Regions from separate parts of the Paenibacillus sp. FSL R7-0297 genome, predicted to be linked through region 2. Evidence: predicted binding sites of a transcription regulator. Region 2 holds the regulator's gene; each other region holds the start of a gene.

Region 1 (7,903 bases), 3.0 Mb from region 2:
AGCAGACCCGGATCCTGGTGAGTATAACCGTTATGATCCTGCTGGAACACAGTTGATGTGGCAATGACGTTCAAGGACGGGATATCTGCGCGCCAAGTTTGATCTGTAGCCTTGCGCAGCCATTTGAAGTGCTGGGTAATCATCGAATCAACAACTCGCAGGAACGCTTCATAGCTGGCGAAGAATCCGTGACGTCCGGTCAATACATAACCTTCGAGGAAGCCTTCCGCCTGATGCTCGGATAATTGGGAATCAATGACACGGCCGTAAGGAGCCAGGAATTCATCCTGCGGTTCCTGGATGGAATCCATCCACTGGCGTTTCGTTACCTCAAACACAGGTCCCAGACGGTTCGACATCGTTTCATCCGGTCCGAAAATTCTGAAGTTGCGGTTCTCTTCGTTGAGCGTTACAACCTCCTTCAGGTATTTGCCCAGTACAGCCATATCCTGCGCGATCACTTGACCCGGTACGGAATTATCCAGTGCATAGTTGCGGAAATTCGGCTTGTGCAGATCTTTAATCAGGTTACCGGCGTTCGTTACAGGGTTCATCCCCATACGTCTGTTACCAGTAGGCAGAATCTCAGCCAGATCAGCGTTCAAACGGCCATTCTCATCAAATAATTCTTCAGGTCTGTAGCTGTTCAGCCATTCGAGCAATGCAGGCGCATGCTTCATGTTCTTCTGATCTACCGGAATCGGCACCTGATGGGCCCGGAAGGAGCCTTCATTCGGCACACCGTCCCACGCTTTCGGACCGGTCCAGCCTTTAGGCGTACGGAAGACCAGCATCGGCCAAGCCGGGCGTGTGGTATCGTTATTTTCGCGGGCATTCTTCTGAATCGCTTCGATCTTCTCAATAATGGTGTCCAGAACCTTAGCCATTTCCGGATGCATCAGATCAGGATTCTCGCCTTCCACGAAGAACGGTTCCCAGCCGCTTCCTGCAAAATAAGCCGTTAACTCTTCTCTGGACATCCGGGACAGAATGGTCGGGTTGCTGATCTTGAAGCCGTTCAAATGCAGAATCGGCAGCACCGCACCATCTGTAATCGGGTTAATAAACCGGTTGGAGAACCAGGAAGCCGCCAGAGGTCCGGTCTCTGCTTCGCCGTCACCTACAACAACTGCCGAGATCAGGTTCGGATTATCCAGAACTGCGCCCACACTGTGAGACAAGGAGTAACCCAGCTCGCCGCCTTCATGAATCGATCCTGGTGTTTCTGGGGCAGCATGGGAAGCCACTCCGCCCGGGAAGGAGAACTGTTTGAACAATTTCTTCAGTCCAGGGATATCCTGAGTGATCTGCGGGTAGATTTCGGTGTAGCTTCCGTCCAGATAGGAGTTCGATACCATAACCTGGCCGCCATGGCCCGGACCTTCAATATAGAACATATCCAAATCATATTTAGTAATTACGCGGTTCAGATGCGCATAGATAAAGTTCTGCCCAGGGATTGTGCCCCAGTGTCCGATCGGCTTCACTTTTACGTCTGCGTCCTTCAAAGGTTCTCTTAACAACGGGTTATCCTTCAAATAGAGCTGACCCACGGAGATGTAGTTCGTTGCGCGCCAGTAGGCGTCAAGCTTTGCCAAATAAGTTTTAGAAGAATAATCCACCTGTGCGATTGATAATCCCATTTCTTCCACTCCCTAATTTTTATCTTTGTATTTTGAATGTATCACTTCTACAGTTACATCATACTCCTGACTTTAATAAATTCAATCTTTTTAGCAATTGATACGGTCCAATATTGTGAAATTTTGAACATAGTATGAAATCGGGAGCAATAAATTTATATATAACCTTTATTTTATGATTTATGTAAATAAATTCTAATCAAATTTTCGATGAAAAAACTTCTAAAGCATCTCCCTTCTGGACATCACCATTCCAAATACGGTATCATTTTGTGGGAATTACTTACAAGTTTAAATCATAAGCATATCACCCAGCTGCTATCAGGAAGGAGAACAGATATTCGTGAGAACTTCATCCACCCCCTCCCGATCCCGTATTACGGTAAAAGTGACCCTTACAGGACTTATCCTTCTTGCCGCAATCGGCCTGTGCCTTTGGACAGGGTTCGGTTTATTTTTAGCCAAAAGCGGGTACCTTTATCAAAAAGGAATCGTCCGGGCCTTAAATGCAACCTATCAATCTGAATTTGTTATCGTGTCTAAAGAAGGATTAAATGAGGACGGGTATCAGGTGTTTAAGGCATCGCCGGCGAATGACCGCAGCTTGGTATTTACGGTAAGCCGCACCAACGGCCATGTGGATGGCGGTCTTCCGCTTAGGAGACAGCTCAGCAACAATTATGAGGAAACCGCTCAAAAGAAGTATTATCCTCTTCTGGTTAAGAAATATTTTGGCATTGAGCTGCAGGATATTCCTATGTCTATTTATCGGGGAACCCGTTCGTCCCGGGAGATATCTGATGAAAATTACGTAGCGGTGAACCGGGCGAATCTGGACGAGATCGCCTCCAAAGCCAAAGCATTCTTCAGTGAAGCAGAAAGCCACCGTCTAAAACAACTTTTTCTCCGCTTTGAAGATGACTTGGGCGTTTCCTCCGAAGATGCAGGCATAGCTATTCAGCGGCTTGAATTGCCGGGCTTTGATTTTAAAGTAGGAGAGCACTGGAAAAAAGGATTCCGGCTTTTGAGTGAAGAGGAGCTTAAACAGAAAATCGTAAGTCAGGCTGGACGGGGGATTGCCGATCGGGTGGCCTATACTTTTGATACAGAATATCCGGACTTCAGCGGGAATTTCGCAATAAAGTTTACAGGGAATGATCTGAACAGCTTTGAAGCCTATGTGTCCGCCCACACAATAACAGCAGAGAAAAGGGAAGATGCTCTTGCTGAAATTTATGAGGCCTACACCAGGGTGATTATTTTTATCCCTAAGCTGCCTCTTAACATGACCGCTCTTCACCTGAAGTACGAAACCAACACAGAGACAGAGTCAGTAACCCTCAAGAAAGAAGAGATAAGTAAAGTCAGCAGCCTGGCTGCCCTGAAAGAGCTGTTCAAGCATTCCCAACAAACCGTAAACCCTCGCTAAACCGAGGCTAAATTATATGCAGACCCCAAAAAGACCGGGAAATTCCCGGCCTTTTTTTCGTTAATGAACAGACACGAACGTGTTGAATTTCAGATACTGGTAATGGAAGCGCATATGCGAGAATTCAAATGGCGTCCCGTTATCCAGGAAGAAGATCCCTTCCATGATTCCAACAGGCTCATTCTCCTTCAAGTGGAGCAATTCCTGATCACTAGGCAGCGAAGGCTCGGCAAAAATAGATAAAAAGGATTTGGTAACCGCCAGATTGCGCGACTCCTCCAGATAATGAAAGATCGATCCTTCGATAATCGCCATATCGAGATCCTGTACAATTTTAATCGGAATATATCCGGTCTCAATCATAAAGGGCTCCTCATCAAACAGGCGCAGGCGGACAATCTTATATACGAAATCATGAGGCTGCAAGAATAAATCACGCTGAAGCTCTTCCGTGGGCCGGATAACCTCGAAGTTCAGTACTTTGATCTCCGGCTTCTTGCCATGCATTTGAAAGTTGTCGGAGACCCCCAGATTAGAGCCCTCGTAATTAAAAATCGAATCGTTTTTTATGTACAGCGGATTAATAAAGGTTCCCGATCCGCGTTTCTTGAAAATAATGCCGTAGCTCTCCATCTTGGTCAGCGCACGCTTAATGGTACTGCGGCTAACCTGATACGTTTCACTGAGACTACGCTCATCCGGCAATCTCATATCAGCAAACCGTCCCGCAAAAATCTTCATTTTGAGGTCATCAATAATTTGCTTATAGACAAATTGTGTCATGTAGTACTCCTTCGTCGGGTCGAGCCTAAACTTCAATATTAAATATATCATATTAGGATGAATGATAGCGCTCAAATTTCAAACCTGAAACCCCGCCTGTCAAACCGCGTACATAGAACTGGAAATAAATATATTACCAGGGGGAAATACAAAATGAAGAGAAAATTTGTTATCGGACTTATTATTGCTTTTATGGCACTAACGGGCTGTAGCTCAAATAAAAACACGGCAGAGCCATCGGCGACTACAGCAGCTGCTCCGGCAGAAACACAGGCATCCTCAATTCCTACCGAGGCGCCAACACCTGCACCTAAAAAATTGTCTGATACAGAAGCTGTGGCGCTTGACTACGTTAACATTTTCTTAAACGGATCGGATAGTGAAGCAAAAAAAACCTTCATTACAGACAACGTCTATCCGGATGCCCAGCCGCTGTTTCAAATGATTCAATCCGTAGAAACACCTGATGACCAGAAACTTAAGAATCCCCAGGTTCTCGAGTCTACACATTATTCTGATGAAGGCGGTATGAAAGTTGAGGCCGTGTTAATCCAAGGCCAAAAAGCCTCTAACCTCAAAAGCGAATTGATCGTTCTTATCAGTGACCTGAAAATTATCTGGGCAACAGATTCATCAGACCAGGAAACATTCGGCGAAGCAAGAAAGGTCTTCAAAGAGCCAGTCCCGGAAGCTTCGTTATCAACCGTACCTGCTCCTAGCGAAATGTTAAGAGAGATCCGGAATTTCGTAATCTCCGACGTGTGGAACGAGGGATTTGTTGACATCCATTCGTATATTAATAGCGGGACCGGCAGTACAGGACAGAGTCTGGATATCAATTTCACCGTTGAGCAGCTGGCCAAGACCATGGATAAGAAAAAGGAATACGACAGCTATATCACCGGTCTTGATTCCAAGTATGATTCTCTTAAACAGGTCTGGACGAAGCTTTCCTCCGAAACTGATCGTCTATACAGCCTGGTTCAACAGAATCCGCCCAAAGCCAACGATACCACCGCGAATTTTGATACCGGAATCTTCAATCAGTATTTGGAGGCCTTTGAGAAGGAAGTAGACGCCGCAATCAAATAATTGCTAATTAAAAATGCAGTCCATCTCCTTGGGGGGAAAGGACTGCATTTATCTATAGATGCTTATTGATCAATGCTCCCCATAATCATATCCATGAGATTACCCGGTTCCAATATAACAAACACCTATAAAAATATTATATTGTTTGCTTTTTACACTAAAAATTAGGGTTTCTTAGTAGGCCGAAACTGTCTTATAATGAGATTGGGCGGGAAATTCCAACCGTTTGTGAACGCGTGTTTACACTCCTGCCTGTCATCCACTTTGTAGGAGGAATGGTTATGCAATACGGTCATTTTGACGAAAAGAACAAAGAGTATCTCATCACGAAGCCTAATACACCTGCCCCTTGGGCCAACTATCTTGGCTCGCCGGAATACGGCGCGATTATCTCAGGAAATGCCGGAGGCTACAGCTTCGTGAAGTCCGGGGCCAACGGACGGCATCTCCGCTACCACTTCAACTCTAAGGACGAGCCGGGACGCTACATTTATGTAAGAGACCTGGAGAACGGGGATTATTGGTCCGGCTCCTGGCAGCCAGTGGGTAAAGATCTGGAACAATACCAATCGGTATGCCATCATGGAACCGGATACACGAACATCGTCTCGGATTACGATAACATCCATACGGAATCGTTATACTATGTGCCGCTGAACAAAACCTACGAGGTATGGCGGATGAAGGTGCGTAATGACGGCACCAAACCCCGGAAGCTGGCTCTCTTCGGTTTTGCCGAACTGACCAACAATAACAACTACGAGCAGGATACCGTCAACCTGCAGTACACCCTGTTTATCTCACGCACCTACTATAAGAATAATATGATCCTTCAGGTCATCAACGAAAATATCCCCGAAGAGCAGAGCTGGAGATTCTTCGGCGCAGCCGGCGCGGAAGTTACCGGTTACGACGGCGACCGCGATACCTTCCTGGGCGATTACCGCAGCTACGGGAACCCGGCTTCCGTTGCGAACGGCGAATGTTCCAATTCACTCAACTACAATACCAATGCCTGCGGCGCCCTGCAGATCAATGTGGAGCTGCAGCCGGGAGAAGAGAAAGAAGTCGCCTTCCTGCTGGGACAGTATGATGAGCAAGGTGCGTCTGAGATTCTGAGTCACTACAAAGATTTGTCTGTGGTAGAGAAGGAGCTCGAAGAACTGAAGGCGTTCTGGCACAGCAAGCTTAACCGCTTCCAGGTTCAGACCCCGAGCGACAATCTGAACAATATGATCAACACCTGGAATGCTTACCAGTGCTTCATTACCTTCATCTGGTCGCGTGCTGCCTCCTTCCAGTACTCCGGTCTGCGTAACGGGCTCGGCTACCGGGATACCGTGCAGGATATTCAAGGCATTATCCATCTGGATCATGAGATGGCCCTTGAGCGCCTACGACTGATGATTTCAGCCCAGGTCTCCAATGGCGGCGGACTGCCACTCGTCAAATTTGATCATAATCCAGGCCATGAAGGCACACCGGACGACCCGGAATACGTGCGGGAAACCGGACATCCCCATTATCGTGCGGATGATGCCCTATGGCTGTTCCCGACGGTTATCAAATACTTAAATGAAAGCGGTAACTGGGGCTTTACGGATGAAGTAGTTCCTTATTCGGATAAAGGCGAGGATACCGTATATGGACATCTGCGCCAGGCCCTGCAGTTCAGCCTGGACCGCATGGGTGCACACGGGATGCCGGTTGGGCTGCATGCCGACTGGAACGACTGTCTGCGGCTTGGAGCCAAGGGAGAGTCTCTGTTCGTTGCCTTCCAGCTGTATATGGGCTTCAAAATATTCATGGAAATTGCCCGGAATAAAAACAAGCCGGAAGATGTAGAGTGGGCACAGGCGCTGCTCGAAGAGCTGGACGGCAATATTCAAAAGCATGCCTGGGAGAATGACCAGTTCGTCCGCGGGTTCACCGAAGACAACTATACCATCGGCTCCTGGGAGAACGATGAGGGCAAAATCTGGCTGAATCCGCAAAGCTGGGCGGTTCTCAGCGGCGCTGCCCGTCCGGAACAGGCCAAGCTCTCCATGGATAAAGTGTACGAGAATCTGCGGACCGATTACGGCTCTATGATTTTCTATCCGCCGTTCCGTAAATACGGTCTGCCTGTAGCGCTAATGGCCCTCTTCAATGCCTCCACCAAGGAGAACGGCGGGATCTTCAGCCAGCCGCAGGGTTGGCTGATTCTGGCCGAGACGATGATCGGCAACGGCGACCGCGCGTTCGAGTATTTCCTGAACTGCAGTCCGGCCAGCATGAACGATCAAGCCGAGGTCCGCAAGCTGGAGCCATACGTACATGGCCAGTTTGTTGAATCCAAGGACAGCCCGTACCAAGGCCGGGCACATGTCCACTGGCTCACCGGCACCGCCTCGACCGTTATGGTCTCTCTGGTAGAGGGCATTATGGGGGTTCAGCCGCAGAAGGATGGCCTCCGCCTGAATCCGTGCGTCCCTTCCGAATGGACAGAATTCTCTATGGTGCGGGAATTCCGCGGCAAGAAGCTGAACATCCGGGTTGAGAACAAGAACGGCGTGCAAAAAGGAGTATCGCATATCGTCATTAACGGCGAAGAAATTCAGGGCGACCTGATTCCGGTTACCCAATTGGCGGCAGAGAATGATGTGCTGGTTGTTATGGGATAACGTTTAGGGATAGACAAGGAGAGCGGACCGGTTACGGACGCTCTCTTACTTTTTGCGGTATAGCAGACATTTCCTCTGTGGCCCCCGCAGACTCCGGTCTACTTCAATATCTTATTCAACTCCGCAGCTTGTTTCTTACTGTTCAATCTGGCATAGAAGTAGAACGCAATTGTATGCAGGACAACGGATAACAGTAGCATTGCAGGCAGCCATGGTCTGATATGGTTGAACATATCTACAGAGAACAGCCACACCATCCCCATTCCGCCTGCTATACTGAGGGTCGAAGAAAT
Region 2 (7,903 bases):
ATACTTCCGGCTCTCCATCGCCTCTGCAACAGAGAACATGGCTTTATCCCAATACTCATCCAGCAAAGCGCTGGAGTTCTGCTGCACATCCAATTTGAGCGTCCGGCCGTTGATAGCTGAGCTGCCCTCTTTGGATACATACTGCACGAGCTCACGTAATTTCGTGCCTGGCTGCAAATCAAGTTTCAAAGTAACCTCATTGCGTTTAATACTAATATGGGAATCCTTCACTCCCTCATAGGATGACACAAGCTTTTGCAGCGGCTCCTGCACAGCGAACTGGCGGTACGAATACCAGCCACTGAATAACAAAGCAGCGGACAGCAGAGACGTTAGCAGTACAGGCATAAGACGCAGTTTCAAGAAACGTCCTCCTCTCAAAAATGACCGAGCATAAATCTATAATAATGACCAAACTAGCGTGTCTAGCGCCCTTCCGAGACTGACATGCTCTTAAGCATGTCTTGATACAAGTAGTAGTATATCATAAGTGTATATACCATTTTACATAAAAGTGTGAATATATTTAAAATTTTTGATTCTAATTTCTGGATGATCCAGTAGATTATCTTTCTTATCGGCAATACATGTGGACAGATTTAGCTTTGCTGGTAGGGTAACAGAAAAAGAGCGCCCTCTAGGCAATATATGCCTGTGGCGCTCTCTTTTTGTATGACATGGACTTAGGAGTCGCATTAATTCCTCCAGGACCAAAGCTGAAGCGGCTTTACCCTCTTTGTGAGGGTCGACGCTTCCATTATCCGTCTGCCGCTGGTGCGGACTCAGGTTCCGTTAATTGTGCAGATTAGGCGGATTTGCGGGCCCAGCGGACTCAGGTTCCGTTAATTGACCGATTACAACCCATTTCAGGCTCAAATGAACAAGATAACAGAATCTCAGTCCGCTTTGATGCCAAAATAAGCTTTTTAGAAGAAATAGGGGCTTCTCAGTCCGCTTCACTCAGCGATAGTTTGAATTTACACTTTAGCTTGATGCTGTCTGATTTCGCCGGCCATGTATTCTGCATAATCAATTAATAACGCATGATCATATCCGCCGCCGCTTATCCCTCCGCTATATTCATCCAGGCATTGCTTAAGCAATCCGTGATATTTAGCCGGCAAATGCTGCAGGCCCCACTCCCCGCCTTCCTTTTTGGAAGACACAGCTTCTTCCCGCACAAAATACAGCACCCGGCACAAATTCAGTGTGTAGTACACTGGAGAATCTATGATTTGCTGAGCTGCATCCCCAATATCACCAAGGATAGAATCCAGGTAATATTGCCGGTCCACCGGCAGAAACGCATCGCGGATAGGTTCGCCGTACAAAATAAATCCCCGCTGATAGACTACGGCAAATTGAGCCGCAAGATCTCTATCCTCATAACCGCCGCACAGATAATGCTCATCCTTTCTGTACCGGTCCAGATGAAAGTCCGAGAAATGAAACTCAAAAGGAGTAGGATGTACAAAGTTCTTCAGGTATTGCTTCAGTACAACAGTTAGCTCAATCCCGCGCTGGTTAGGCAGACTGTCGTGATAAGCTATCACTTTCTTGGCCAGTTTCCGGCTGACCTCTACAGGCAGCTTGTCGTGTATGACAATCAGCAGATCAATATCACTTTTATCCGGATGAAAGCAGCCCATCGCCAGCGAACCGTGCAGATAAATCCCGGACAAATTTGTCCCCAGCTCCTCTTTGAACAACGTTACCGCCTGATCTAAATAGGCTAGAATTTCCAACTTCGTGATCCTCCTGAATGTCAGTTATGGTTGAAGCAGATGCCGGGAATGAATACTTCCGATATGACAATCCGGTATGTATCATCGCATATACTGAGATGCTATCCAGCTGTCAAGCCATCGAAATGGATTCATCTATTCCTCCCCTATTATTAAGCCATAGCTCCAAGTAGGCTACAAGTCCAAGAATGGTTATAGATTGTTCTCTCCCTTGAAGAACCATTTAAAAAAGCGGGAGAACAGTTCAACTGTCCCCCCGCTCCTGCTGTAGTCCATTCTTGCTGCCGCTTACCGGTTGGGCAGGCTATACCCTTCACCGATGGCACTGCCGTCTGTGAAGCGATAGAAGCTGTAATAGAACCTGCCGTCCTTTTTGTAGAACAGCTGCCAGGCATATTCTCCGTTATACACTCCCGGCAGCAGCCGTTTAATCGTAATACCCGGAAGCTGGGCAGCTATACTATCACGGATCTGCGCCTCCGAAGTCCCTTTGCTGAGCTCCTCCGCATATAAATCATTTTCGCCTCCGGCTGGCTGGCCTTCCTTGGTAAAGCGGACCCAAACCATCAGCTCGGTTCCAGCATCATTTTTTCCGGTAAGCACCCAGTAAATCGCATTTTCATCCCAGACGGATTTCTGTGCTTTGGATACCTCAGTTAAGCCAGCCCGTGCTCTGGCAATCTCTTTGGCTTCACTCCGCTCGTTCCACTGATCCTTCATAATGTAGGCATAAAACTGGCTTAGTCCGAACAGAAGGAGCAGAACCAGGGAAATCCCCAGCGGAAGCCATTTTCTCCTCTTCTTCAACATGCAGCTTCCTTTCCAAATAACCTAAATTACCGTTTCAGCAGTCCTTCGAACGTTTCCTGCGCTTTGCGGCGGATAGCCTCTTCATCTAGTGTCAGACATTGTCCGTGCTTCACAATCTGTTTACCGTTGACCCAGACATGTTCCACATCCTTGGCACTAGCCGAATACACGGCATGGGACAAGAGGTCGGTATGCGGCAGCAAATGCGGCTGATCAATATCAATCGCAATGAAGTCAGCCTTCATCCCTGCTGCAAGCCGGCCTACCTGGTTCAGGAAAATCGAATGTGCACCATATTCTGTCGCCATGAGCAGCGCCTCAGGAGCAGGTACTGCCGTTGGATCACCGCTTACGCCTTTATGAATCAGCGCGGCCAGCCGCATTTCCTCAAACATATCCAGATTGTTGTTGCTTGCCGCGCCGTCCGTACCCAGGGAGACCTTAACTCCTGCTCTAAGCAGCTCAGGAACACGGGCTACTCCGCTGGCCAGCTTAAGGTTGCTGCCGGGATTATGAGATACGCCAACATTATGGCGGGCCAGAATCTCAATCTCTTCATCGTTCAGATGAACACCGTGGGCGATCAGGGACGGCCGGGTGAACATTCCCAGCTTCTCCAGATGCGCGACCGGTCGCAGGCCGTAATCGGCCACATTCTGCTCCACTTCATGGCGCGTTTCGGACATATGCGTGTGCATCGGCAGATCAAGATCATGTGCCGCCTGAACAAACTTCATGAAAAACTGCGGAGGACAGGTGTAAGGCGCATGGGGCGAGAGCATTGCAGTAATTCTGCCGTCAGCCTTGCCATGCCAGTTCCGGGCAAAAGCAATCGCCTCCGCCAGCTTGTGGTTCTGCACCTCTTCCGGACACAGGCCAATAACACCGCGCATAAGTACTGCACGGATGCCTGACTGCTCCGTAACCTCAGCAACCCGGTCCATATGATCATACATATCGAGGAAGGTCGTAGTGCCGCCCTTCAGCATCTCAAGAACGGATAGTGAGGTGCCCCAGTATACATCTTCACCGGTGAATTTCTCTTCCATCGGCCACATTTTTTCCTGCAGCCAAGCCTGCAGCACCATATCATCGCCGTAGCCGCGCAGCAGCGACATCGCCGCATGGCCGTGGGTGTTGACGAGACCCGGCATGAACAGCAGCCGGCTACCGTCAATAACCTCGGCATCCTCTTCAATTACAGGCTTCGCTTCACCTATGTAAGTAATCAGATCATTTTCGATGGTCATATAACCGCTCAGCACCGGCTTATCGCTGCCAGGAACCAGAAAACGGCCGTCTTTAATAATGGTTTTATTGCTGCTCATCTTCAGCTTCGTCCTTTCCGTCATGCAAATAATAAGCCAGACTCTGCAAATCCGTAGTGAAATCGGCGGCATGAATCCGGATATTGGATGGAGTCTTAAGAATTACAGGAGCAAAATTCAGGATCGCCTCAATACCCGAATCCACCAGAATGTCAGCAACGTTCTGTGCTTCACTGTCCGGAACGGTAATAATCCCAATGCGGATGCCCTGTGCACGGATGGTATCCCCCAGCTCACTCATCGGCTGGACAGTCAACGAGTTGATCTGCTGGCCTACCTTAGGCTCATAAGCATCAAATACAGCTGTAATCTTCATCGTATCCTTCAAGTAGGCATTGTAATTCGACAAGGCGTGGCCGAGATTACCTGCACCTACCAGAGCTACATTAATCTGCTGGTCCAGCTTCAGAATATGCCGGATCTTCTCAATCAGATAAGAGACATCATAACCAATGCCCTTTCTGCCAAAATCACCAAAATAAGCCAGGTCCTTGCGGATCTGGGCGGGGTTGAGATCAAGCTTCTGTCCCAGCTCCTGAGAAGAAACTGTTGAGATTTCACGTTTTTGGAGATCGTTCAGGAAACGCAGGTACACTGGGAGTCTGCGAACGACGGCCTCCGATATTTTATCCGATTTCATGTTTTCTCCTCCTAAAAGTTTTGATAGCATATACTTCTTGAATGACTTCGCAAAACTTGCTTCGTAAGCATACGCTTGTTTTGAAAGCATATGCTGCTTGATCAAGCTTCACTGCTGTTAAGCCGATTATAGGAACCGTGCTCCAGGCCTGCCCGTTTAGGCAGGAGCCGTGGAGCGCGGGACTTCAGAACAATAATTACTTATACATAATATCAGCCGCCGACGGATTATTAAACCCCGCCATCTTCAAGCCATTCTGCAATCCGCGGAACGATCTGATCCGTCAGCATATGCTCCATCTTGGGTCCGGGCAGCGAATACAGGAAATACTTCCCATAATAAGATTCGATTACCCTGGTATCATATACAATAACGATTCCGCGGTCCTGCGCGGTGCGTACCAACCGCCCGAAGCCTTGCTTGAAGCGGATTACGGCCTGCGGGACGGACAGCTTCATGAACGGATTCTTCTTCTGTGCCTGAAGCAGCTCAGACTTCGCTTCAGCCAGCGGATGATTGGGCGGCTGGAACGGCAGTCTGACAATAGCCAGACAGGTCAAAGCATCCCCGGGAATGTCTACACCTTCCCAGAAGCTGCTCGTCCCCAGTAAGACTGACGCCGAGCTGTCCTGGAACCGACGGATCAGCTTGCTCCGGCTACCGCCTTCTACGCCTTGTCCAAGCACAGCGATATCCTGCGAAGTCAGGGCTTCTTTGAGCGGATCATAGACCTGGCGCAGCATCTTGTAGGAGGTGAACAGCACCAGCATCCGCCCGCGGGTAGCCACAGCAGTTTCTGCCAGAGAATGAACCAGTGTGTCCACAAAGCGGGCATCCCCAATGCTTCCCTTGACACTAGGGAAGTCACGTGGAATGACAAGCAGTGCCTGCTCACGGTATTTGAACGGTGACGGAAGCAGAGCTGTCTGTAGACGTCCCTGCTCTGCAGCCTCACCAAGACCGAGATTATCGATCATGAACTGGAATGACTTATCCACAGACAAGGTAGCCGATGTCAGGATGATACTCTTCTTCTTATCGAAGAACAGTTCCCTGAGCTGAGTGCTCACATCCACCGGAACGGCATACATCTGCAGCGACTTGCCGCGGTAATTGCCGCTCCCCTCCAGCCAGTACACGATATTCTCGTCATTCAGTCCCATAAAGAAACGGATCTGCTCCCGGATGGAGGCCAGGTCCTTGAACAACCCGCCGATATCCGTCACAAGACTGTCCGAAGAGGACTGACTGTCCGTATCACGCATCTCACTGAGCATTTTATCACCCTTGCGGATGATATCGCTCAAGCTGAGATGGAGTGTATTCTCCAGAGCGGCCAGCTCCTCCCACTCTTTGGGCTTCTTGCCCGGCTGCAGGCGTACGACCAGTTGGCCGGCTTCACCGGCTCCGGCATCGCTGCGTTCAGGCAGCAAGCCGAAGAGCTTGTCGCTGAGCGTATCCCAGGACTCCTTGACAGTAAGCAGATCCGGATAGATCCGGTCGATAACGCCGCTCCATTCCGAAGCCTGCTCACTGCCGGACGATTGCAGGGTCTGGCGCAAGGCCGGCAGCTGTCCGCTCCGGCTGTCCTTGTACAGACGGGTGAGCGTATGCGCCACGGTAAAATATTTCATCTGCATTCCGAGATGTTTGCCGGCAATGTCCTCCAGATGATGAGCCTCATCAATTACGAGATGCTCGTAAGCCGGAAGCAGCTGATGCCCGGCCTTAACATCTGCGAATAACTTGGAGTGGTTGGTCACCACCACATCGGAAATACCGGCTTCATGCTTGGCCCGGTGATAATAACATTTCCGGAACCATGGGCATGAGCGTCCCAGACAAGAGTCGGTATCACTGGCTACGGTCTCCCAGAAATCACCGCCGCGTCCGCTTAAGTTCAGCTCTTCATCATCGCCAGTCTCCGTCTGGGTCAGCCAGACCATCATCTGGGCGGCCGTAAGCGCTTCTTCCCTGGGACTTGTGAAGTCCCTTTTATTCATTCTATGTTCAAACTTGCGGAGACACAGATAGTGACCTCTCCCCTTAAAGATCGCTGCCTTGAACGGGAAGGGCACAACACTCGTCAAAAGAGGGATGTCGCGCTCACGCAGCTGATCCTGAAGATTGATCGTATGCGTGCTGACCATGACCTTCTGATTACTGCGCACACTGTGATATATGGCTGGAAGGAGATAGCCCAGCGATTTGCCGGTGCCGGTTCCTGCTTCAATCAGCAGATGCTTATCCTGATCAAGCGCCGTCATGACCTCCTGGATCATCAGTTCCTGGGCTTCACGGCTCTCATACTGCGGCAAGGTATCCTTCAGGCGCTTGGTTACCTCTTCCATATACTCCCTGAAGGTAATATTCTGCAGAGGGTTGTCAGATCCTTCCTCCCGGGGAGGAGCCAGCTCTGCCCAGTCGCCTACAGCAAGGGCCAGCTGGCGGTAGAAGGTCAGCTCCCCTTCCGGCTGGAAGGTCTCCATTTCGCGCTCACGCAGCAGACCGTCGAAATACCAGGCCAGGTCACTATCTTCATCGGCGAATAGCTCATTAAGCCGCTGGATGGTCAGGAGAGGCAGGCTGTCCAGCTCCTCCAGACATTTCAGCAGCACAAGCGCAGTCGCGAGGGCATCACTGTCCGCCTGATGGGGACGCTCATGCGTAAGGCCGAAATGGCTGCTCACGGACCCAAGCTGATAGGTAGTCAGCGAGGGAAAGCATATTTTGAGAAAATCGATCGTATCCAGAATCCGGCCCTGAAACGGCAAATAACCACAGCGGTCCAGCGCATTCTGCAAGAAATGAAAATCAAACGCCACATTATGTCCAACCAGCACAACATCATCGAGCAGCGGCACCAGTTCCATCATCATCTCATCAAGTTCCGGCGCATCCTGCACATCACTGTCTGTAATTCCGGTCAAGCCCGTAATAAAAGGAGGAATGGGTGCTCCGGGCTTGACATAGGAACCATACACCCGGGAGATGGACCTGTCTTCCTCTATAATGGCAAGGCCAACCTGGATGATCTCTCCAACAGATTGGGTTCCCGTAGTTTCAAAATCAAGCACGGCAAATTTCATTATAAGTTCTATTCCCTTTCACTTGAGACTCTTTATCAGCATAACAGAAGTTACGAAAAAAGGCGATGCACACCCTGGTGAAGCAGGGCCACATCGCTTGAATGGATGAATATTAATTATAAAAGCGAGACCAGCTGTTGTCCGAACTGAAGCTTCCCGCCCCGCTTGCGGCAAACCTCCAGGTTAACGTTCGGCTCAGGAAGAGCGGGATCATGCAGCAGAGAAAGACTGAACAGCTCACTAGCTTCATTAAAACGTTCCTGAGAAGCTCTGATGCAGCCAAGCGCATTA
Region 3 (7,903 bases), 260 kb from region 2:
GGGATCGTTATTGTCCGCTTGCGGCGGCAATAATAACGGGAACAAACCGGCGGCAAATGGAGGAGAGGCGACACCAGCACCAGCAGCTACTAATGCAGCAGAAGAGACCACGGCTCCTACAGAAGCACCGGTAGATGATATCACCCAGAGAAAAGTAACGATCAAAATTCACTATCCAACTCCTGACCTTACCGAAGTAAGAGCACAGGAGGATGACAAGATCAAACGGTTCCAGGAAGTCTATCCGAATGTGGAGATTGTCAAGGATGACTGGCAGTACAATGTAAGTGAAATCGGTGTGAAGATGGCTGCGAACGAAGCGCCAACCTTCTTCAATACGTACGCAACAGAAGCGAAATTCCTGGTCGAGAAGGGCTGGGTCGCTGATGTTACGGATCTGTGGAATAACTATGAATTCAAGGATCAGATCAACCCTGTACTGCAGAACCAGTTCATTATTGACGGCAAAGTGTACGGTGTAACGCAGAAGGGCTATGTCACCACGACGATGATCAATAAGAAGATGCTCGATGAAAAAGGTGTAGCTGTCCCTCCAATGGACTGGACCTGGGATGACATGCTGAATACAGCCAAAGGCGTAGCAGATACCAAGAAAGGGATCTCCGGTATTGCTCCAATGGGTAAAGGCAACGAAGCAGGCTGGAACTGGACCAACTTCCTGTTCGAAGCAGGTGGTGAAATCCAGAAGATTGAAGGCGGCAAGGTTGTAGCTACATTCAATTCGGATGCCGGTGTGAAGGCGCTGGATTTCTATAAGAAGCTAAGATGGGAAGCAAAAGCTGTTCCTCAGGACTGGGCGCTTGGCTGGGGCGATGCTGTAGGCGCGTTCCAGCAGGGACGTACTGCTATGGTAATGGCCGGATCTGACGGTGTTATCGAGCAGGCGCTCAACCAGGGCGGACTCAAACCTGAAGATGTACTTACTTACCCGATGCCTGCTGCTGAAAAAGGCGGCAAGCATACCGGCGTACTCGGCGGGGACTATCTGGTTATCAATCCGAACGCCAGCAAAGACGAGCAGGAAATGGCCTTCCGCTATATTACTTTCGATTACTTCTCTGACAAAGGTCTTGAAGCTCTTGACGCGATTATCAGCCAGCGCAAAACGGACGGCAAATACTACATCCCGCCGCTCCTTGATTACTATGCTGCCGATTCCGACTTCGGCAAGAAGACCAAAGCTGTCTATGACAAGTACGACATCGTCTATCAATATAGCCCTGAAATCATGGCGCTGCTTGATGGTAAACCTGAAGCGCAATACAATACTCAGGATTACTACGCCACCATGTCTAATGTAATCCAGGAGCTATTCTCGAAAGAGGGTACAGATTCCAAGGCCCAGCTCGACGCTGCAGCCAAAACTGTGCAGGAGAAATTCTTCGATACTATTAAAGTGGAGTAGCAGCGGGTTTCATAAATGAACGGTTCAGGAGTATTGAACTGAGCAATATTACTTAAAGGCAGGGGGCCTTAGTCTCCTGTCTTTTTGCTATATTATTTATATTATAACTAAATGCAGGAATGGAATTTGGGGGTCCAGAGCCGAGTGGAGCATATGACAGAGGAGATCCTGTTCAGAAATTTAGAGCCGATAAGAAGGCCTCCAAGGATGAATGCGGCTAAAACAGATGATCTAGGCAGTACCCCGTTAGCAGAAAAGACAAAATTCGAGCAATTATAACACATAAAATGGTAAAATAACCTGATTATGATCGAATGAAAGCGCTTTGAAAACAAATCAAAAAAACTTTATACTTTGTGAAAGATTTCACTATACAATGCGTAGAGAATATGATAAGATAAATGTGTAGAGAAAAACAACCTAAAAATTGACAGGAGGACGAGGGAGATGGCAGTTAAAAACGAAGTCGCCGCCCAAGTGAAACAAACCACCGCTGAAGAATATATTCAGACTTTGGTGGATAAAGCAAAGAAAGCTCATGCAGAGTTTATGGGGCTGGATCAAGAGCAGACAAACACAATCGTTCATGCAATGGCGTTGGCCGGACTCGACAAGCACATGTACTTGGCTAAGCTGGCTGTTGAAGAAACAGGCCGCGGTGTCTATGAAGACAAAATTACGAAGAATATCTTCTCAACTGAATATATCTGGCACGGAATTAAGTACGACAAGACAGTAGGCGTTATTGAGGATAACGCTTATGACAACTTCCAGAAGATTGCTGAACCAGTCGGAATCATTATGGGTATCACACCGGTAACCAACCCAACATCCACCACGATGTTTAAAGCGTTGATTTCCGCCAAGACACGTAATCCTATTATATTCGGTTTCCATCCGTCAGCGCAAGAGTGTAGTGCGGCAGCAGCCAAAATTCTACATGATGCAGGCGTAAAAGCCGGCGCTCCTGAGAACTTCATCCAATGGATCGAGCTTCCGACCATGGACAAAACAAATGCACTGATGAACAATCCTGACGTTGCACTGATTCTGGCAACCGGCGGATCGGCAATGGTTAAAGCAGCTTACAGCTGCGGCAAACCGGCACTCGGCGTAGGTCCTGGTAACGTACCTGCCTTCATTGAGAAGAGTGCTGACATTGATCAGGCAGTAACTGACCTTATCCTTTCCAAGACTTTTGATAACGGTATGATCTGTGCTTCTGAGCAAGCGGTTATTATTGAAGAAGCGATTTTTGACCAAGTGAAGAAAAAAATGATTGCGAACGGCTGCTACTTTGTAAACAAAGAAGAAGCTGGCAAGCTGACAAGCGGCGCAATGAACGTAGAGAAATGTGCGGTTAACCCTGCTATCGTAGGCCAATCCGCTGTGAAGATCGCTGAAATGTGCGGTATTCAGGTTCCTGCCGGAACGAAGATCCTGGTAGCTGAGCTTGAAGGCGTAGGTACTAAATATCCGCTGTCTGCTGAGAAGCTGAGCCCGGTTCTGGCTTGCTACAAAGTGAAGAATGCTGACCAGGGTATTGAACGCGCAGCTGAAATCGTTGAATTTGGCGGCATGGGCCACAGCTCGGCCATCCACTCCAACAACGAAGAAGTAATCATGAAGTTCTCCAACCGTCTGCAAACCGGACGTATTCTCGTCAACTCGCCATCTACACACGGCGCAATCGGCGATATTTACAACACCAATATCCCTTCACTGACACTGGGCTGCGGATCTTATGGACGCAACTCTGTATCGCAAAACGTGACTGCAATCAATCTGATCAACGTGAAAAGGGTGAACCGTCGTACCGTGAATATGCAATGGTTTAAAGTACCTGACAAGATTTACTTCGAAAAGGGATCCACACAGTATCTGGCCAAAATGCCTGACATCACTCGTGTAGCAATTATCACCGACCCTATGATGGTTAAACTGGGTTATGTAGAAAGAGTTGAGCACTATCTGCGTCAACGCCAGACTCCTGTAGCTATCGAAGTGTTCTCGGAAGTTGAACCGGATCCATCGACAACTACTGTAGAAAAAGGTACTGCCATGATGAACAGATTCCAGCCTGACTGCATCATCGCACTCGGCGGCGGTTCCCCAATGGACGCAGCAAAAGGAATGTGGTTGTTCTACGAACATCCGGATGCAGACTTCAACGGCCTGAAACAGAAGTTCATGGATATCCGCAAACGGGTATACAAATTCCCTAAGCTCGGCAACAAAGCGAAATTCGTTGCAATTCCAACAACTTCCGGTACGGGTTCCGAAGTAACATCGTTCGCAGTAATCACAGACAAGACAACGGGTAATAATACAAAGTATCCGCTGGCCGATTATGAGCTGACTCCAGACGTAGCGATTATCGATCCTGAGTTTGTATATAGCTTGCCTAGAACTGCTGTTGCCGATACAGGTATGGATGTATTGACACATGCAATCGAAGCTTATGTATCTGTAATGGCTAGTGACTATTCAGATGGTCTGGCAATCAAAGCGATTCAACTGGTGTTCCAGTGGCTGGAGAAATCCGCACTGACTGGCGACAAGCTTGCCCGCGAAAAAATGCACAACGCATCTACACTTGCCGGTATGGCCTTTGCAAATGCATTCCTGGGTATCAATCACAGCTTGGCGCACAAATGGGGCGGCCAGTACCACACAGCGCATGGCCGTACTAATGCGATCCTGATGCCGCACGTTATCCGTTACAATGCTAAGAAACCTACGAAGTTCGCTTCGTTCCCTAAATATTCGCACTTTGTAGCTGACGAACGGTATGCTGAAATCGCCCGTATCCTGGGATTGCCAGCACGCACTACTGAAGAAGGCGTAACCAGCCTGATCAATGCAATCCGCGACATGAACAAAAAACTCGGCATCGAAGAATCCTTCTCGGCTCTTGGTTTTGATCCTAAGGACTTCGAATCCCGTGTAGATTACCTGGCTGACCGTGCATTTGAAGACCAATGTACAACTGCCAATCCAAAAATGCCGCTGGTATCTGAGCTTGCTGATGTATACCGCAACGCATTCTACGGAAAATTCGACAACTAATCTAAGATTGCCTGGTAAAGTATAAGGTTAAAGGTTAATATGGAACTGGATGGAAGTGACAAATATCACTGAAAGAGTGATATTTGTCACAGTCCTTTTTCAGAAAATAAACTAAAATGTTTATATAAACAACGATCCCAGTTATGAAGTCGCGATTGTGAATTTTATAACAACCGAGTAGCTATGGGATCACGAGACACGGGATTAACCTTCAAGCCCGCGATCTCTACAAATATACTAAATATAAATGGAGGGATTTAGCATGTCGGTGATTGAAAAAGAAGTACAAGAGGTTAAGTCGAGTTGGAGAAGTTTTACTAAAGGTACATGGGCCAAGAAAGTTGACGTTAATAACTTTATTGCCAAGAACATCAATCCTTATGAAGGAAACGAAGAATTCCTTGTAGGTCCTACCAGCAATACTACTGAATTGTGGAAGATTATCTCCCAACTGAGTAAGGAAGAAAGAGAAAGAGGCGGCGTATGGGATGTTTCCCTCGATACTGTCTCCACCATCACTTCCCATAACCCAGGTTATATTGACAAGGACAAGGAACAAATTGTCGGCGTTCAGACTGACGCCCCTTTCAGACGTTCCATTCAACCGTTCGGCGGTATCAAAATGATGATCGATGCTACTAAGGCTTACGGCTTCGAACTTCCGCAAAATATCGTTGACATGTTCACGAACATCCGCAAAACGCATAACCAAGGCGTTTTTGATGCATATACACCAGATATGAGAGCTGTGCGTAAATCCGGCGTAATCACAGGTCTTCCTGATGCATACGGCCGCGGACGCATTATCGGCGACTATCGCCGTATTGCCCTGTACGGTATCGATTTCCTGATTAAAGACAAGAAGCAACAACTAACCGAGCTTGAAGTGGATTCCATGACTGAAGATGTAATTCGTCTGCGTGAAGAGCTGTCCGAGCAAATGCGCGCTCTGGGCGAATTGAAGCAAATGGCTGCTGCTCATGGTCTTGATATTTCCAAACCTGCTAATAACTTCAAAGAAGCTACTCAATGGGTATACTTCGGTTATCTTGCAGCAGTTAAAGAGCAAAACGGTGCCGCAATGTCCTTGGGACGCGTATCCTCTTTCCTTGATATCTATGTACAACGCGATTTTGAAGAAGGTACTCTTACTGAAGAACAAGCGCAAGAAATCGTTGACCATTTCGTAATGAAGCTGCGTATCGTGAAATTCCTGCGTACGCCTGACTATAACGATCTGTTCTCTGGCGACCCTACTTGGGTAACTGAATCCATCGGTGGTATGGCTGAAGACGGAACAACTCGCGTAACCAAGAACAGCTTCCGCTTCCTGCATACCCTGTACAATCTGGGTCCTGCACCAGAACCAAACCTGACTGTACTGTGGTCTGAAAAGCTGCCTGAAGGCTTCAAAAAATATTGTGCCAAGGTTTCCATTGAAACCAGTGCTATCCAATATGAGAACGATGATGTAATGCGTCCATACTGGGGTGAAGACTACGCGATTGCTTGCTGTGTATCCCCAATGCGTATCGGTAAACAAATGCAGTTCTTCGGCGCCCGCGCCAACCTTGCAAAAGCCTTGCTGTATGCGATCAATGGTGGTGTAGACGAGAAGTCCGGTGCCCAGGTAGGTCCTGAATATCCTGCTATTACTTCCGAATATCTTGATTACAACGAAGTAATGAAACGCTTCAAACCGATGATGGAATGGCTGGCTAAGACTTATGTCAATACCCTGAATATCATCCACTATATGCATGACAAATATTCCTATGAACGTATTGAAATGGCGCTGCATGACCGCGACATTCTGCGTACAATGGCTTGCGGTATTGCTGGCTTGTCCGTTGCTGCTGACTCCCTGAGCGCAATTAAATATGCCAAGGTTAAACCGATCCGCAACGAACAAGGTATTGCAATCGACTTCGAAACAGAAGGCGAATTCCCTTGCTACGGCAACAACGATGATGCTGTTGACAATATCGCAGTTGAACTGGTTGAAACCTTCATGTCGATGATCCGCAAAAACAAAACTTACCGTGATGCTGTGCCGACTCAATCGGTATTGACAATCACTTCGAACGTGGTATATGGCAAGAAGACTGGTACTACTCCTGATGGACGTAAAAAAGGCGAACCATTCGCACCTGGTGCTAACCCAATGCACGGACGCGACAAGAAGGGTGCACTTGCTTCCCTGAACTCTGTTGCTAAACTGCCTTACTCCGATGCACAGGATGGTATCTCCAACACATTCTCGATCGTTCCTAAGGCTCTGGGTAAAGACGAAGAATCCCGTAAGTCCAACCTGGTATTCATGATGGACGGATACTTCCACAACAACGCTCAGCACTTGAACGTTAACGTATTTAACCGTGAGCAGCTGATTGATGCAATGGATCACCCTGAGAACTACCCGCAATTGACCATTCGTGTATCCGGCTATGCTGTTAACTTCATCAAGCTGACCCGCGAACAACAGTTGGATGTTATCAACCGTACGTTCCACGATTCCATGTAAGAATTGTTCTTGCAGATCAAGAATTGAAATAAATCAAAGAGCTGCCGCCCTTGCAAGAGGGCGGTACACTCTTGTTTAAAAGTAATTAAAATTTTAAGATTTTTTTCGAAAGGATGACATCTCATGCTTAAAGGACATATCCACTCCTTAGAAACATTTGGGACGGTGGATGGCCCCGGTATCCGCTTCGTGCTTTTTATGCAGGGCTGCCTACTTAAGTGTCAGTATTGCCACAACCCGGATACCTGGGGACTGAATGAAGGCAAGGAAATGACCGTTGAAGAAGTGCTTGCGGAAATTGAACCTTACCTGAATTATTATAAAACTTCCGGCGGCGGGCTTACCGTATCCGGCGGTGAACCCACACTGCAGGCACATTTCGTCAAACAGCTATTCACCGAAGTGAAGAAACGCTGGAATTTGCATACTACGCTTGATACTAACGGCTATAATGATGGTTCGAAAATCAGCGACTTGCTGGATGTTACCGATCTTGTGTTGCTGGATCTGAAGCACATCGATGATGAAGCTCATATTAAGCTGACTGGCAAATCCAACGACCGTACCTTAAAGCTTGCCCGCTGGTTGTCAGATAATAACCGTAAAATGTGGATTCGCCACGTATACGTTCCCGGCATTCATAATAAGGAAGAGGATTTGCGGAATCTCGGCCGATTCATTGGTACGCTTAATGGAGTAGAGAAGTTTGAAATTCTGCCTTATCACGTAATGGGAATTTATAAATGGAAAGAGCTTGGCCGTCCCTACGAGCTTGAAGGGGTGGAGTCACCGGACGAAGAAGAAGTGCAGCGTGCATACCGGCTGATTGAAGAGGGCCGTAAACAGTCTGCTTTGGTATAAATTCATACACGATATAACGAAAG
Region 4 (7,903 bases), 2.3 Mb from region 2:
CAGAAGCGCTTTAAGCATCCCCGGAAGCTGCCGGAGAACCGAGTCATTACCGGAGCGGGCCAGCTCTGGCAGATGGACATTAAATACGGGTATGTGGCGGGCCGGGACCGGCATTTCTTCGTCCTGAGCATTATCGATGTGTTTACCCGGGTTATCGTCGGGTATCACCGAGGATCGTCGTGTGAGGCCAAGCACGCCTGCCAGACGCTGGGACGCGCCATGGAGCAACACTGCGCCCCTGGCAGCGCGCGCCCGGTGATCCGCACCGACAACGGCCCCCAGTTCATCAGCCATCTGTTTGGCGACATGTGTGAAAGCTGGGAGATGACCCATGAACGCATTCCGCCTCGAACGCCGGATTTAAATGCTTTTATTGAATCGTTCCACAGCAATATCGATCGGGATTTGTTCCGCAAAGAGGCCTTCGACACGTTCGAAGAGGCCTATGAAGCCGTGGACCGGTACATGGACTTTTACAATAACCGCAGAATGCATACGAGTCTTCGCAACATGCCGCCAGCTACCTTTGCGGAGTGGGTGCTGACCCTAGAAGACCAGTCCTGCTTCTTCTGGCCGAGAGAAAAAGCGAAATAAAGAGCAAGGCTACGACAAGTACCGATTTTATACGGAGGACTCCGGGATAAGGGGGTCGCACCGAATGTACTTGAAAAACCGAGTACAATGCGGCCCAAAGTGGGCTGCTCACTTAACGATTATCCTTGCTGCTGCCATCCGCAACGCAATCGGAGCCTGAAATTTTGTATCACGCTGCCAATAGGATAAAATAAAGAGGAATGCCCTTAGTGATGCATGAGCTGCATAAGCCGCATAAGGGCATGAACTCTATAAGCCGCCAGGGTAAATACGAACATACAGCCGAAAGGAAGCGAAGCAGGATGTCGATCTATAGTTTTGCCGGAGTCACACCTTCGGGTACAGAAGTGCCGTTTAAGGACTATGAGGGCAAGGTGCTGCTGATCGCCAATACGGCCAGCAAGTGCGGGCTTACCCCGCAATACGGAGATTTGCAGAAGCTGTACGAGCAATACGGAGATCAAGGGCTTGTTGTGCTGGGGTTCCCCTGCAACCAGTTTGCCGGACAGGAGCCGGGTACCAGTGAGGAAGCAGAAGCCTTTTGTCAGATCAATTACGGCGTTACTTTCCCGGTGTTTGCCAAGGTAGATGTGAATGGGCCGGAGGCAAGCCTGCTGTTCCAATATTTGAAGGGCCAGCAGCCGGGTGACGGGGAGAGCAGCGATATCCAGTGGAACTTCACGAAGTTTCTGGTAGACCGCAGCGGTAATGTGGTGGCGCGTGTGGAGCCGAAGGAATCACCGGAGAGTATGAAGGACCTTATTGAATCTCTGCTGAAATAAGTATGGCTTGTCACAAAATAGTCCGCTCCCGGATTTGGTGCACGCGCACCCTGTCCGGGGTTTTTTTTGATATCTAAGCAAGCCGTTTCTGCTTGGCTGTATAGACGGAAGTATCCCCCGTATGAAAATTATCCTTGAATCTTTTCAGAGACCCTGTATCCTTTGAAGAGGAATGTTTCACTCATCTACGGAGATTGCATAAAGAATTATGGGGTGCAGGATAATAACGGCAGGAGGGTTTCATAAAGGCATGAGGTTAATAACAGAGGTAGCATCGGCAGCAGGAATCAATGAAGAGCATCTGGAGTTGTATGGTAAGTATAAAAGCAAACTGTCGCCGTCCCTGTGGGCAGAGCTGAAGCACAAACCGGACGGCAAGCTGGTCCTGGTTACGGCAGTTAACCCTACACCGGCGGGTGAAGGCAAAACCTTGACGACCATCGGATTATCCCAGGCGCTGAATGTGGCGGGAATCAAGACGGTAGCGGCACTACGTGAACCTTCGCTTGGACCCTGCCTGGGCATGAAGGGCGGCGCAACCGGCGGAGGCAAGGCGCAGATTGTTCCGGCAGATGAGATCAATCTGCATTTCACCGGGGATATCCATGCGGTGACCTCTGCGCATAACCTGCTCTCCGCGATGATCGATAATCATATTTTTCAGGGCAACGCCTTGAACCTGGACCCGCAACGGATAGTATGGAAACGTGTGATGGATATGAATGACCGCAGCCTGCGGAATATTGTGACCGGTCTTGGCGACGGCAACGGGACGGTGCGGGAGAGCGGCTTCCAGATCACGACGGCTTCAGAGATTATGGCTGTGCTGTGTCTCTGCAATGACCTCGCGGATCTCAAAACACGGCTGAGCCGGATGCTGATCGGTTATGATACGTTGGGACAGCCAATAACCGCCAAGGATATAGGAGCTGTAGAGGCGATGACTGCACTGCTCAAGGAAGCGGTCAAGCCTAATCTGGTGCAGACGATTGAAGGCACGCCCGTGATTGTGCATGGCGGACCCTTCGCTAATATTGCCCACGGCTGCAGCAGTGTAATCGGAACCCGCTATGCCCTGAAGCTCGCAGACGTGGTAGTGACTGAAGCGGGCTTTGGCGCAGATCTTGGTGCCGAGAAGTTCATGGATATTAAATGCCGCCAGGCCGGCCTGACCCCTTCTGCCGCAGTGCTGGTGGTTACAGTGAAATCACTGAAATATAACGGAGGCGTCCGCAAGGAAGAGCTGTATGCCGGCAACCGGGCGGCGCTGCTCTCCGGATTGTCCAATATGGAGCGCCATATTGAGAATCTTGGCAAATTCGGTGTGCCTGTACTCGTTGCCCTCAATCACTTTGAAGGAGATGCCCCGGCGGAGATTAACGATGTGCTGGAGGCCTGCCGCCGGCTGGGTGTGCCTGCGGCTATCTCCAAGGTATGGGCCGAGGGAAGCGCAGGCGGGCTGGAACTGGCGCAGGAGCTGAAGAAGCTGCTGGACCGGGAAGAGGCCGTAAAGTTCGCGCCGCTGTATGAAGACAACCTGGATATCCCGTCCAAAATCAATAAAATCGTCACCGAAATCTACCATGGCGCAGAAGTGGCCTTTTCTCCGGCAGCCAAACGCAGTCTGGCTGTGATTGACAGGCTGGGCCTGCACCAGCTTCAGGTCTGTATGGCCAAAACGCCATATTCCTTCTCTGATCAGCCGAGGCTGCTTGGTGCACCGGAAGGCTTCACCATGGGTGTCCGGGATATTACGCTGTCCCTTGGCGCAGGTTTTGCTGTAGTCATCACAGGGAACATTGTCACAATGCCGGGACTTCCCGCCAAACCAGCCGCAGAAGGGTTGCAGGTTGATGAAGATGGTGTGATTTCCGGTTTAGAATAAAAGGTTTTTTGGCCGCAGGCAGGCGGCAGCCATCCATCCATTAGATAGAGCCTCACTTGGTCCGCAGAAGGTTGCGGTGAAGTGGGGCTTTTTTTGCTACACAGATTTAAATGTCTACAGTTCCGCACCCTAACTCTGCTTCCTGCTGCTTCCTGCTGCTTCCTGCTGCTGACAGACATAATGTCCTACTGGCGGGGGAAACTAATGCAAGGCGAAAAGAAAACCCGTGCAGATAATTAAAAATTGAAATTGTGAACAATGTGAGAAAATTCACAAAAGTACTTGTAATGTGATAAATATCACAATATAATCAGTATATAAAGTGAAATTAATCACAACAACAGAGAAACAGGCTTGTAAATTGGAGGAGGAAGAAATCATGAAAGTAGCAGTCATTGGATGCACACACGCCGGAACCGCCGCCATTGTTAATACCGCACAGCTGTACCCGGATGCCCAGATTACGGTTTATGAGCGCAACGATAACATATCGTTCTTGTCTTGCGGCATTGCGCTTTACGTAGGGGGAGTCGTCAAGGACCCGCAGGGATTGTTCTATTCTTCCCCGGAACAGCTTGCAGCACTGGGTGTGCAAACGAAGATGCGCCATGAAGTGACGAATGTGGATACCGCCCGCAAAACCTTGAAGGCCCGCAACCTCGCTACAGGCGAAGAATTTGAAGATACGTACGACAAGCTGATTATGACAACAGGCTCATGGCCGATTGTGCCTAAGCTGGAAGGTATAGAGCTGGAGGGGATTCTGCTCTCGAAGAATTATAATCACTCCAACACCATTATTGAACAAGCGCAGAAGGTGAAAAGAATTACAGTAGTCGGAGCCGGTTATATCGGCGTTGAGCTGGTTGAAGCTTTTCAGATGAACGGCAAGGAAGTTACCCTGATCGACGGGGAAGACCGCATTCTGAGCAAATATCTGGATGAGGAATTTACGGCTCCGATTCAACAATCTCTTGAAGAGCACGGCATCAAGCTTGCGCTTGGAGAGAAGGTTGCAGCATTCGCCGGAGAGAACGGCAAAGTGACTAAGGTCATTACAAGCAAGGGAGAGCATGAAACCGATCTGGTCATTCTCTGCATCGGCTTCCGTCCGAATACAGAGCTGCTCAAGGGTCAAGTTGATATGCTTCCGAACGGCGCGATTATGGTCAACGATTACATGCAGACCAGCCTGCCGGATGTATATGCCGCTGGTGACAGCTGTGCGATTCATTACAACCCGACCGGCAAACATGCTTATATTCCGCTCGCCACGAACGCTGTACGCATGGGGACCCTGGTAGCCCGCAATCTGGTCTCGAACACGATTCCTTATATGGGCACGCAGGGAACATCAGGCATCAAGATTTATGAAGACAATATTGCCGGTACAGGACTTACCGAGGATGCCGCCAAAGCCGAGGGTATGGATGCTGAAAGTGTAATGCTAATTGACAACTACCGTCCGGAGTTTATGCCGACATTCGAGCAGGTTCAGGTAAAAGTCGTATTTGAACGTGCGACCCGCCGCATTCTTGGGGCACAGATTATGTCCAAGATGGATCTGACGCAGTCGATCAATACCGTATCGGTTTGTATTCAGAATAAAATGACCGTGGACCAGCTGGCCTTCATTGATTTCTTCTTCCAGCCGCACTACAACAAGCCTTGGAACTTCCTGAACACTGCAGGACTTCAGGCACTGCCCAAGACAGTTGCCGTTAAAGAACCAGTACATGTCTAAACCCCCTGATATTGCGGGGCCCGTTAAGGGCTCCTTTTTTTTGTGTTTTTAACTATTAATTCCGGGTCCGAACGAGAAAAATATTCCGCCGCCTAAGCTTTTATGGTAAATTTGACATGTCAGTGAAAACTTTCACTTAGGTTTTCCGAGAGTGATTTTTATCACGTTAATGTGATTGTGATCACGTTACAATGGCATAAAGGAACAAATTTTAAGTAATTAGAAGGGGATAGGAATCATGGCTTATAACAAACCGCAGGGGATCGCCGAAGTAACGGTAGAGAACGGAGTCAAGAAAGCGCACAATCCGCTCAGCACTGTACTTATTCTCGGTTTCCTGGGAGGAGCGTTTATTGCGCTTGGATTTTTGCTGGATATTCGTGTCATTGCAGGTGCGCCTGCCGAGTGGGGGTCTATCGCTAACTTCATCGGAGCTGCAGTATTCCCGGTAGGGCTTATACTGGTGCTGCTTGCCGGAGGAGAGCTGCTGACAGGCAACATGATGGCGGTGCCGCTTGCTTTTATTGCGAAGAAGATTTCGTTCTGGGAAGTGATTAAGAACCTGGTGCTGATTACACTCAGCAACCTGGCAGGTGCCCTGTTCGTTGCTTATTTCTTCGGTCATGTCGTTGGCCTTACATCGGACGGGGTGTATCTGGAGAAGCTGGTGAGTATGGCTGAGCACAAGATTGATGCGACCTTCCTGCAGGCCTTTATTTCCGGGATCGGCTGTAACTGGCTCGTGGCGCTGGCAGTGTGGCTCTCCTATGGAGCAGATAATTTCAGCGGCAAAATCCTCGGTATCTGGTTCCCGACAATGGCGTTTGTTGCCATCGGCTTCCAGCACGTTGTAGCTAACATGTTCCTTATCCCTGCTGCCATCTTCGAAGGACATTTCACGTGGGCGCAGTATTTCGCCAACTTTGCCCCGGTATGGCTGGGCAATCTTACGGGCGGCGCGATCTTCGTCGCAGCGGCTTACTGGATGGCTTACCTGCGTAAGGAGCCGGTAGCTGTAACGGCTGTTGAAGGAATCTCCGCTGCAGGTGTGAAGAAACACGCTTAATTCATAATCCGCCGGTGATGACCGGCATGTTCAATAGTTTGGCCCAAGCACTTCCTGGCTTCTCGGCACCCTGTTTTATGGGAATCGCAGAGAGACAGGAAGTGTTTTTTGTGTAAATATAAGAATTTGTATGTTTCACACGATAACTTATCCTTCTATTTCTCGCTGAAACGGATACCGTCCTCTTAGGGACGGCGCAGCCGTTTCTACTTGTAACCCGGACTCTGCCTGGAATAACTTCAGGGCACAACAAAATTCGCCGTGCATATCCGACTCGGGGGAACGAAATCGGATTCACGGCGAATAAATAGGGAGTGTTTCATATGCACTATTACCCCGGCCTGCGGGGAACGAATCAGGTCATATCGACCTATTTTCTTTACGTGCAGAAGATGAGGTTATAGAATATAAACAGCACTTCAGTCGTGAAGTGATTAGGAATATCGCGACAGTGAATTCAGTGATTCTATGTGATAAAGCATTAACGCAGGAACTTGCCCTTCCTCCTGTTTTCAGATGATACTGGATGGATTAATGACACCTATGTTACAGGGGATGAAAGACAAGTTATGAGATTTTTGCAGGCCTATCCGAAGGAAGTCAAAGTATTCTTGATTGCCAGTCTCATTAATGCAACCGGCAGTGCGCTGATGTGGCCTCTGGTTACGATGTATGTATTTGATGAGCTGGGACGCAGTATGAAAGATGCGGGAATTGTTCTGCTGGTCCAATCCCTCGGGGGAATTGCCGGGCAATTGCTGGGCGGATCTTTGTATCACAAGGTAGGGGTAAACCGCCTGATTGTCGGAGCACTGGCTATGAACGCGCTGACCCTGTTTGCTCTTCCATGGGCAAGCGGCAGCTGGAGTATATTCATTATAGTTATGGGCCTGATGGGTTTGTTCAACTCCCTGTCTCTCCCGGCTATTCAGGCCTTTATCGGCTTTAGGTTCGCGGAGCAGCGCGGAGAGCTGTTCAATATCGTCTATGTCTCGAATAATATCGGGGTAGCACTGGGTACCGCACTTAGCGGATTCCTAGGCAATTATATGCTGAGCTTTGTGCTGAACGGCGTGACTTCGGCGGTGTTTGCCGGATTCTTCTTTGTCTATCTGCGCAGGGTGGGGGCAGCGCCACCGCCGTCTCACGAGAAAATACAGAAGAAACACCCGCAGGGGGAAGCATCAGGCTGGAAGCTGCTGGGGTATACGCGGATTTATCTTTACATGGCTATTGGCTCGATGTTTCTGCTGATCGGCAATTCGATCTGGAATACCGGAGTATCGCCGTTTATTATTTCAGAGGGCTGGTCGAAGCAGTTATACGGCTTCCTCTGGACGCTAAACGGCGTACTTATCTTTGCCGCGCAGCCGCTGGTCAGTCTGATCAAACGCTGGTTCGCAGGGACTTCTACTGCGCAGATGACAGCAAGCGCCGTATTCTATCTGGGCGGGTATGCGGTCATACTGTTCATGCCGAGCTACCCGGGCATGCTGCTGGCGATGGTGCTGGCTACACTGGGTGAGATGCTGATCTCACCGGCCATGCCATCCTTCATCTCGGAGCATGCCCAGCGCAGTGCGCCCTTCTATCTCGGGCTTAGCGGCGGTATCGGCGCGGTCGGCCGGGTTATCGGCCCGTATTTGATGGGGATTCAATTCGACAGAGGGGGCCTTGCGCCGACAGGCTGGCTGGCCTGCGGGATGGCGGTTCTGTCCGTGGGATTCTTCGCGGTCCATGCCTACGTTAACCGCGGGACTGTGAAGACCCGGAGCAATACTGCATAAACGGCTGCGCTGTAACTAATCCTTTTATTATCTGCTTAGCAAGGC

The links. Region 2 encodes Rex, which represses fermentation and respiration genes when NADH is low (regulators of the CRP and FNR family bind a similar motif). Its sites were predicted from a motif close to TTGTGAAATATTTCACAA; they were not measured.
Region 1: the regulator Rex is predicted to act here: its motif matches at 1,757-1,774, upstream of MKZ24_RS03475 (phosphoketolase family protein).
Region 3: the regulator Rex is predicted to act here: its motif matches at 1,781-1,798, upstream of adhE (bifunctional acetaldehyde-CoA/alcohol dehydrogenase).
Region 4: the regulator Rex is predicted to act here: its motif matches at 5,126-5,143, upstream of MKZ24_RS06725 (formate/nitrite transporter family protein).

The regions. Positions count from the first base shown of each region.
Region 1 covers NZ_JBBPAQ010000001.1:829,305-837,207, forward strand. Annotated here, with positions in the region: gene MKZ24_RS03475 (phosphoketolase family protein) at 1-1,643, opposite strand, end outside; gene MKZ24_RS03480 (hypothetical protein) at 1,987-3,072, shown strand; gene MKZ24_RS03485 (GntR family transcriptional regulator) at 3,133-3,855, opposite strand; gene MKZ24_RS03490 (hypothetical protein) at 4,009-4,947, shown strand; gene MKZ24_RS03495 (GH36-type glycosyl hydrolase domain-containing protein) at 5,229-7,610, shown strand; gene MKZ24_RS03500 (hypothetical protein) at 7,709-7,903, opposite strand, start outside.
Region 2 covers NZ_JBBPAQ010000001.1:3,848,357-3,856,259, reverse strand. Annotated here, with positions in the region: gene MKZ24_RS16920 (hypothetical protein) at 1-363, opposite strand, end outside; gene MKZ24_RS16915 (aminoglycoside adenylyltransferase domain-containing protein) at 978-1,745, opposite strand; gene MKZ24_RS16910 (cell wall elongation regulator TseB-like domain-containing protein) at 2,034-2,555, opposite strand; gene MKZ24_RS16905 (amidohydrolase) at 2,582-3,883, opposite strand; gene MKZ24_RS16900 (redox-sensing transcriptional repressor Rex) at 3,870-4,523, opposite strand; gene dinG (ATP-dependent DNA helicase DinG) at 4,754-7,612, opposite strand; gene MKZ24_RS16890 (tetratricopeptide repeat protein) at 7,729-7,903, opposite strand, start outside.
Region 3 covers NZ_JBBPAQ010000001.1:3,593,256-3,601,158, forward strand. Annotated here, with positions in the region: gene MKZ24_RS15630 (ABC transporter substrate-binding protein) at 1-1,426, shown strand, start outside; gene adhE (bifunctional acetaldehyde-CoA/alcohol dehydrogenase) at 1,874-4,495, shown strand; gene pflB (formate C-acetyltransferase) at 4,758-7,019, shown strand; gene pflA (pyruvate formate-lyase-activating protein) at 7,143-7,880, shown strand.
Region 4 covers NZ_JBBPAQ010000001.1:1,537,914-1,545,816, forward strand. Annotated here, with positions in the region: gene MKZ24_RS06705 (IS3 family transposase) at 1-594, shown strand, start outside; gene MKZ24_RS06710 (glutathione peroxidase) at 897-1,376, shown strand; gene MKZ24_RS06715 (formate--tetrahydrofolate ligase) at 1,627-3,261, shown strand; gene MKZ24_RS06720 (FAD-dependent oxidoreductase) at 3,641-5,005, shown strand; gene MKZ24_RS06725 (formate/nitrite transporter family protein) at 5,244-6,071, shown strand; gene MKZ24_RS06730 (MFS transporter) at 6,641-7,858, shown strand.